One region of the Rhodoferax sp. AJA081-3 genome, then DNA from elsewhere that is predicted to be linked to it. Evidence: predicted binding sites of a transcription regulator. Region 1 holds the regulator's gene; the other holds the start of a gene.
The links. The regulator HrcA, encoded in region 1, represses chaperone genes, less so after heat shock. The targets are predictions, from matches to a motif close to TTAGCACTCNNNNNNNNNGAGTGCTAA.
Positions count from the first base shown of each region.

Region 2: a site for HrcA is predicted at 2,954-2,980, ahead of rpoH (RNA polymerase sigma factor RpoH). Genes of this name have one in related genera too.

Region 1 is NZ_CP059068.1:2,001,596-2,006,020, reverse strand. Features, by position in the region: gene recN (DNA repair protein RecN) at 1-1,149, opposite strand, end outside; gene HZ993_RS09345 (NAD kinase) at 1,234-2,130, opposite strand; gene hrcA (heat-inducible transcriptional repressor HrcA) at 2,159-3,163, shown strand; gene HZ993_RS09335 (hypothetical protein) at 3,232-4,227, opposite strand.
Region 2 is NZ_CP059068.1:4,188,330-4,192,754, forward strand. Features, by position in the region: gene HZ993_RS19715 (CHASE3 domain-containing protein) at 1-674, opposite strand, end outside; gene HZ993_RS19720 (response regulator transcription factor) at 725-1,363, shown strand; gene HZ993_RS19725 (response regulator transcription factor) at 1,370-1,780, opposite strand; gene rpoH (RNA polymerase sigma factor RpoH) at 1,982-2,923, opposite strand; gene HZ993_RS19735 (hypothetical protein) at 3,623-4,384, shown strand; gene HZ993_RS19740 (type I restriction endonuclease) at 4,420-4,425, shown strand, end outside.

The sequences.
Region 1 (4,425 bases):
GCCCAGGCCCTGCATGGCCTGGGTGATGGACTGCGCCAGCAGCGGTGCCGCTTTGGCCCGCGCCTTTGAGAGCAGTTTGGCCTCGGTCAGATAGGCGGCATGGGCCTTCTTCTCGGCGTTTTGCAAACCCTCCAGATCAGAGGCGGCATCCAGTTGTGCCAGCTCGGTGCGCCACGTCGCCAGCAGTGCGGGTAGCTCTTCGGGCGCACGTTTGTAGCGCCGCGCCAGAGACACCCACAGCGACATGCGTTCGTCCAGTTCGGCCAGCCCTTGCGGATCCAGCTCGGTGTGGCGCAGGTAGCCACGCAGCGTGCGCACTGTATCCTCCACCTGGGCCAGGCTGGAAGCCAGCACATCCACCGGATCGGTGAATTGCTTTTCCAGATGCGCCTGGCTCTGCAACTGTTGCAGGGCATTGTTCAGCAGACTGATGGCATTGTTGTCATCGTCTTCCAGCAACTGCAGGGCCGTCTGCGCGGCATCCATCAGGGCCTGTCCGTTGGCTAGGCGGCTGTGGCTGCTTTGCAATTCGTCCCATTCGTCGGGTAGTGGGTTGAGTTTTTCAACCTCGCCAATTTGCCAGGCCAGGCGTTCACGTTCACGCTGCAAGGAGTCTTGTGCCGCCATGGCCTGGGTCAGCGCGGCCTGGGCTTGGCGCCAGTCTTGCCACAGTGTTGTCAGCGTGGCGGTCGATAGCTTGGCATAGGCATCCAGCAGGCCACGTACTGCGTCCGGGCGGGTCAGGCTTTGCCAGGCGTGTTGGCCATGGATATCGAGCAACTGCTCACCCACCGTGCGCAACTGTTGGGCCGTGGCCGGGCTGCCATTGATCCATGCGCGGCTTTTGCCCGCCGTGTCCACGGTGCGGCGCAGCAACAGTGTGTCGCCGTCATTGTCAAACCCGGCCTCTTGCAGCGTGTCGCGCACGCTGGCGGGGGTGTCGAATTCGGCGCTCACGTCGGTGCGGCTGGCGCCTTCGCGGATCACGCCGGTGTCGGCCCGGGCACCGGTGACCAATTGCAAGGCGTCGATCAGGATGGATTTGCCAGCGCCAGTCTCACCGGTCAGCACCGTAAAGCCGCTCTCTAGATCCAATTCCAGCTCGCTGACGATGACGAAATCGCGCAGCACGATGCGTTTAAGTGCCATACGGCCCCCACGCTCGGCACGTTGTGTCCTCGCTGCCCCCCAAGGGGGCGTGCACTTGCTTGAAGCGGTTCTGCGCTGCGTTCATCAGGCAACTCCTTCATTCCAATGTAATTTTTGCCTTAGGGTGTCAAAGTAGGTCCAGCCCTTGGGGTGCAAAAAGCGCACTTGGTACTGCGACCGTGTCACCACAATGCGGTCGCCGTGCATCAGCGTGGCCAGCGACTGCATGTCAAAGTTGGCACTGGCATCGCGCCCGGCCACCAGCTCTATCACCACTTCCGACACATTGGGCAGCACGATGGGCCGGTTCGACAAGGTGTGTGGCGCAATAGGCACCAGCACCCAGCCGGGGATGGACGGGTGGATCAAAGGCCCACCGGCCGACAGCGCATAGGCCGTGCAGCCCGTGGGCGTGGCGATGATCAGGCCGTCGGCCCGCTGGTTGGCGACAAAGTTGCCGTCCACCTCCACCCGCAGCTCGACCATGCCAGCAGTAGCTCCGCGGTTGACCACCACATCGTTCATGGCCAGCGCCGAGAACACACACTGCCCGCCGCGCATCACACGCGCCTGCATCAGGCTGCGGTGGTCTTCCACATACAGGCCTGCCAGCATGGGTTGCAGCGTGGCGTCAAAGTTGTCCAGCGGAATGTCGGTAATGAAGCCTAAGCGGCCCTGGTTGATGCCGATCAGCGGCACACCGTACTGCGCCATCTTGCGGCCAATGCCCAGCATGGTGCCGTCACCCCCCACCACCACACACAGATCGCAGGAGGTGCCGATGGCCGCCACATCCATCGTGGTGTAGTTGTTCAGCCCCATATTGGCCGCTGTGTCGGCCTCCACCACCACCTCGCAGCCCTGGGCCATCAAAAAGTCTGCAATACGCTCCAGCGCCAGCCGCGAGGACGCGCCCGTCGCGCCAGACGACACAGCTTGGAATTTGCCAATCAAGGCGACCTGGCGGAATTGGGACTTCATTCGCAAATTACATCATTAAAATGACTCAATGCTCGATGATCGTTCCAAGTTGTTGCTGAAAGCTCTGGTTGAGCGCTACATAGCCGACGGGCAACCCGTTGGCAGCCGCACCTTGTCCCGGGCCTCGGGCCTGGAGCTGTCGCCGGCGACCATACGCAATGTGATGTCGGACCTGGAGGAGCTGGGCCTGATCGTCAGCCCGCACACATCCGCCGGTCGCATCCCCACGGCGCGCGGTTACCGCATGTTTGTGGACACCATGCTCACCGTGCAGCCCGGCCAGTATGGATCCCACATCCTGGCGCCCGACCAGCCGCAGAAGGTGATCTCCAACGCGGCCAACCTGTTGTCCAATCTATCGCAGTTTGTGGGGGTGGTGATTGCGCCCAAGCGCACCTCGGTCTTCCGACACATCGAATTTTTGCGCCTGTCGGAGCGGCGCCTGCTGGTGATCATCGTGTCGCCCGACGGCGATGTGCAAAACCGCGTCATCTTCACCGAGCAGGACTATTCCCAGGCGCAACTGGTGGAGGCTGCCAATTTCCTGAACAGCCACTACGTGGGCCTGGACATGGAGCACGTGCGCGAACGCCTGAAGGGCGAGGTCGAGTCGCTGCGCACCGAGATTGCCACGCTGATGCAGGCGGCCGTCACTGTCAGCTCGGAAGCCATTAGTGAGACGCAGGACGAGGTCATCATCAGCGGCGAACGCAACCTGCTGTCGGTGTCCGACTTCTCCAGCGACATGGGCAACCTGCGCCGCGCCTTTGAGCTGTTTGAGCAAAAGGCCCAGTTGATGCGCCTGATGGACGTGGCCGGCCAGGCCGAAGGTGTGCGCATCTTTATTGGTGGTGAAAGCCAGGTCGTGCCGTTTGAAGACCTGTCCATCGTCACTAGCCCGTATGAGGTGGACGGCAAGATTGTCGGCACGCTGGGCGTCATCGGCCCCACTCGCATGGCGTACGACCGCATGATCCAGATTGTGGACATCACCTCCAAGCTGGTCAGCAATGCACTGAGCCACAACAAGTAGAACGCAGCTGCCGCCGCTCGGCGGAGTGGTTGCGAGTCAAATCGGCCTATAGCCCCCGTGAAATAAGGCTATGCCGCTATTATTTTGCTAGTGGCAGGCCCCACCAAGCCGCCGAGTAATCGGTACAGGCCAAACAGCAACAGGCATGGCACAACGATGGTTTGCATCAGAAACACCACCATCAAGGTGACCATCCGCTCCGCGGTTCGCTCGGCCATGGCTTGAATGTTCTCGAACCGGGCCTGTGCCCGATCTGCCGATACATCTAGCGCATCAGACAGCTTGTCTTTGGCTGCTACTACCGCATCTTTTGCACCGCCCAGGGCGTCCATGGCGCCCGAGAACAGCCCCTTCCTTTCAGGCGATGCCGCGGGTTTGCTGGCCGTGGAGGCAGGGGCACTTGGCTCGGCCGAGGCGGGTGGATGGCCAGGGCGTGTGGGTGTTGATGCGCCGCCGTTGAGTTTTTTCAACGCCGCGCCCGTCTGGTCAATCACCAGCAGACTGCTCTCGTAATCCGATGCCAAAAATTTCTCAAAGATAAAGGCGCTTCCAATCAAGGTGACCGGCATCACCAGCCGCAGAAAAACCACCACCACAAGCAGACGCGACAGCCATTCGGGTGCCCGATTGATCCAGAAAAGGCTGGCCCACGCCAAGGCCAGTATCGTCACCCCAGCAGACACCGCCCAGCTGGACGCGACGGCCAACAGCAGCTTTTGGATGCCAAACGCCACGCTGGCCGTCAGCATGATGGATGAGAACTGCTCCACCAGGTTATTGATAGGGTCCAGCACCTGCCCCAGTGCCAAGGTGATGCCCACACCCAGGGGTTGCACCACGACCTCGGTCCCCTGTACGACGGAGATGATGGCGTTGAGCGCCCGTGCCGAAGCAAAGCTGACCAGCGACCGTTTGAGCCCGGCGTCCACCTGCGCATTGGCCATGGCACTGATATCTTTGGACCAACTCAACACCACAAACAGCAGAACCAGCGCGACGGTAGCGAGCCGGGAGACGAGCTTTGCGTTGAAGTACGGCCTGCTGGATTCGCGCAAGGTTGGCATGGGCACTCCTGGTGGGGTAGCAGTGATTGTGCAATGCTTATGGACAAAATTGACCCTTAGCCCCCGTCAAATATGCCTGATAAGCTATCAAATACATAGCATGTGGCATTCGACCCACTTTGGCACGGAATCCGCGATTTTGGGCCACTACAATCACCCGCTGGTTTGGGGCGTTAGCTCAGTTGGTTAGAGCAGAGG
Region 2 (4,425 bases), 2.2 Mb from region 1:
TGTTCGGCCAACATCGCCTTCTGGTGCATGTCCTGCTGGGCCTTCAAGGCCTGGTTGTGCCGCATGTTCAGCAGCACCAAGAATAGGCTGATGACCGCCAGCAAAGCAACCCCCAACCGGCTGAAGAGCAGGATGTCCGAAACCTCTTGCTGGCTCTTCTGCAGACGACGGGTTTCCACGTTCAGTAGGTCGGCTCCCGTTGTGCGGATGGCGTCCATGTACTCCTGGCCTATGCCGCTGAGTGTGAAGTCCTTGCCGGACTGGCGCTTGCCCTCTTTTACCATTTGTACCGTGATGGCGAGTTCCGACAACTTGGTCTCGGTCAGGGTGCGCAACTTCTTCAGCAGCGCGGCCGACTGCGGCTCCTGGCTGTACGCGGCGTCCAACTTTTCGAAGGCTGCGGCAATGTTTTGCAGCGCCGCACGGTAGGGCACCAGGTATTCCTCCTGGCCCGTCAACAAGTAGCCCCGCTGGCCCGACTCCGCGTCCAGCGCGCCTTTGGTGAGGTCGTACAAATGAAGCCGGTTGTCCGCAATGGCGCCCAGCCGCTGCACCAGGACGGCGGCGCGCTGGTTGGAGTCTTCGGAGATCAGCACCATGGCAATAGAGGCGAGCACCAGCAGCAAAATAGCCAACGGATTTCGCTTCACAACAGTGGGTAAATGGGTGTGCATGGGCTGGCCTAGAATGCAAAAAAACCGAATACGGGAGCGCACGAAACACCATGATCCGGATAGCCATCGTTGACGACCATGCCATCGTGCGCGCGGGTCTGCGGCAGTTTTTTGCCGACCATGACGACCTGGACGTGGTGGCTGAAGCGGCCAACGGGCGGCAGGCCCTGGATCTGGTGCGCGACGGCGGGATTGATGTTTTGGTGATGGACCTCTCCATGGGCGAGCAGGGGGGTGTCGAAGCCCTTGTGGCCATCCGCGCGCGCGCGCCCGAGCTGCCGGTGCTGATATTTAGTGCCCTGCCGGAGGCGCATTACGCCACTGCTTTGTTGCAGCAAGGGGCCAGCGGGTACCTGGGAAAGGACTGTGATCCCGAGCATATTGTGAGCGCCATCCGCACCGTGTCGCGCGGCCGCAAATACATCAGCCCCTCGGTTGCCGAGCTGCTGGCGGACACGCTGGCAGGTGGTGGAAGTTTGGAGAAGCCGCCGCATCAAAATTTGTCGCAACGCGAACTGCAGGTGTTTTTGCGGCTTGCGGCGGGTGAGGCGGTGGGCAATATTGCCGAACACATGTCGCTCAGCATCAAGACCGTGAGTACATACCGTGCACGCATCATGGAGAAGCTAGGCCTGGCATCCAATAGCGACCTGACCTATTACGCGCTGAAAAACGGGTTGATCCAGTAGAGGCATTCAGTTGAGTTCGCCGCGCACGCTGTTGCCTGCCTCGCCGCTGGCCAGGCGCTCGCAATACAGCATCAGCGCATCCAGCTCATTGGATTTGTCGAAGACCTTGCGAGCACCGAGCTCGGTGCATTTGCGGCGTATTTCGGGCGTTGCATGGTTGCTCAAAACCACCAAAGTACGGGAAGGCTGTGTACGGTCCGCGGCCCGCAACACGCCCAGGCCGGAGCCCCGTTTCAGGAAAATATCGACGATGACCAGGTCTGCTGCATTGTTCGATTCGGTCAGCCAGTGCACGGCGCTGGCTTCGTCCTCCGCCACACCAACCACCTCAATGGGGGTCATTTCCTCCAGCGCGGCAATCAGACTGTCGCGTATGACGGGGCTATCTTCGACGATGTACGTTTTGAGTCGTTGCATGGGGCGGTGACCATTACCACATGGGAGGCATGGTAGCGCCAATGCATCGGCTTGTCTCGCAACTGTGCAGATCGTCAGGTCTATTTACGCTGTGTAGTACATCGCACAGACAGGTCCGCAGCGTGTGGCCAAACATCGAGGCAAAAAAACACCCCTGGGGGCAATGCCCTTCAGGGGTGTTTTGTCGAATGCGTCTGGGGATCAGGCGTACGCGGCCAAGGTGGTCTTCATCTTCTTCATGGCGGCCACTTCAATCTGGCGGATGCGCTCGGCGCTGACGCCGTACTCGGCGGCCAGTTCGTGCAAGGTCATGCCACCCGAGTTGTCGTCGTTGACCTTGAGCCAACGCTCTTCCACGATGCGGCGGCTGCGGGCGTCCAGGCCTTCCAGGGCTGCGGCAATGCCGTCCGTGGCCAGCACGTCGCGCTGGTGCGCCTCGATCATGGCAACAGGCTCGTGGTTGGTATCGGTCAGGTAGGCAATGGGGCCAAAGGCATCCTCACCGTCGTCTGATGGAGAGGGGTCCAGCAACACGTCGCCACCCGACATGCGGGTTTCCATTTCGATGACCTCTTCAGGCTTGACCTTGAGTTCACGCGCCATGGCATCGATCTGCTCGGGGTTCAGCGTGTCGCGGTGGGTACCCAGGTCGGCCGCGGCGTCTTCACTTTTGAAGCGCTGCTTCATGGACCGCAGGTTGAAGAATAGCTTGCGCTGGGCCTTGGTGGTCGCCACTTTGACCATGCGCCAGTTCTTCAGGATGTATTCGTGGATTTCGGCCTTGATCCAGTGCAGCGCATAACTGACCAAACGCACGCCCTGGTCGGGGTCGAAGCGTTTGACGGCCTTCATCAGGCCCACATTGCCTTCCTGGATCAGGTCGCCGTGGGGCAGGCCGTAACCCAGGTACTGGCGGGATACGGACACCACCAGTCGCAAGTGAGAGAGCACTAACTTACCGGCAGCCTCAACATCGTTGTCAGTCTTGAACTTGCGTGCAAAAGCCTGCTCTTCTTCGAGCGTCAGCATGGGCAGGCGGTTGGCCGCCGAGATATAGGCGTCCAAGTTCCCCAGCGATGGCACAACCGACCAGGGGTTGGCCAGTGCTACGGCTGCGGTGGAAGGTCCAATTTGGTATGACATACCCGAACTCCTTGTGTCTTGATGTCAATATTAGCACTCTCTGTGATCGAGTGCTAATAAAGAAGTTCAATGCCCCCAATACATAAAAGTGGATAGCGGGACATGACGCCTGTCGATTTTCGGAAGGTTTTGAACTTTTTTCACGAAGTTTTGAACTCTTGTTGCGGCCTATTTTGCACATAACTCATTGATTCAATTGAACTAATTGAGAATGAAGCCACGTCTCAGTGCTCGTAATTTCTATGGCTACTTCCAGAAACCGCGAAATATAGATCGGGGTACAAAGTCCCCTTTTCAACCTCCACCGGAAGAAAAACCTAACAAGCGCTGGTGAGTGATCGCCCATAGGTTATTTGGAAACTTCGGTGACGACTGTGTGTCTGCGTACACAATATGCGGAGCCATCCTGCTAACGACCTCTCAGTGAGTTGGTATCGTGAGACGACTCTCAACCCATGGAATCTTCCGATTCAAACAACGGGGTGTTGATTTCCCTCGAAATCTGACCCCCGAGTGGTCAGCTTCCGGTTGGTGGCAACAATCTGGTGTGCCACTGGTAAAACCAATCTAAAAGCCTCTCGTTGCGTCCCACACTAGGCAATCAGTAATTCAGCCCCTACTTTGGTCACTCGAAGTTGATGCGAATTCCGGGTGCTGCAAGTTTTCTTACGTTAGCGCCAATTTGCTTATGATCGACACGTGACAAATAAACAGTGGCTCATTTCTTGGATTGGCAATGCTGATCAACTTGCATCCGAAGAAGCTACCGCGGGCTTGGGTCCGATTGCGACTGCCTTACTTGGAAATATGCGCTACGACCGCGTCTGCCTGTTGACCAATTATGCGCATGAGCGGAGTGCAAAATTTTGTACTTGGCTCGAAGAAAAGAGCGACTACAAAGGTACCCATCGTGATTTAGCTGCTGACGTCGCTGCGGGGCGCTTCCGTGAAGACCTTTTTCACCGACTTGCAGTCGGCATTCTTCGCTTGCCACCCTTGCGCGAACGAAGCGAAGACGTTGACTTGCTTATAGATGTCTTTCTTGATCAGATAAATGCAGACTCACGCGGAAAACCGGAAGTGCAGGAGAAAAATATTTCCGAAAACGCAAGAAAACTTCTCATCTCTCACGCTTGGCCCGGAAATATTCGCGAACTCTATCATTCACTCTTGCGTGCTTCAATCTGGTCTACCAGCGCAGAGATTCAGGCCGAGGATATACAGTCAACGTTGCTTCAAATCCAGAGGCAAAGTGAAAACGTCCTGGGACGCCCCATAACGCAAGGGTTTGATTTACAAGGGCTTTTAGACGAAATATCACGTCACTATATCGATCGAGCGCTCGGACAATCGGGCCACCGAAAGAGCTCCACAGCCAAGTTGTTGGGATTTGCTAACCATCAGACGCTGGGCAACTGGATGAGACGTTTGGGGCTGGAAACGGAAGAGCACAAAGACTAAAAGGAGGCTGGCACGGCTTTCGCAGAACAATAGGCATGACT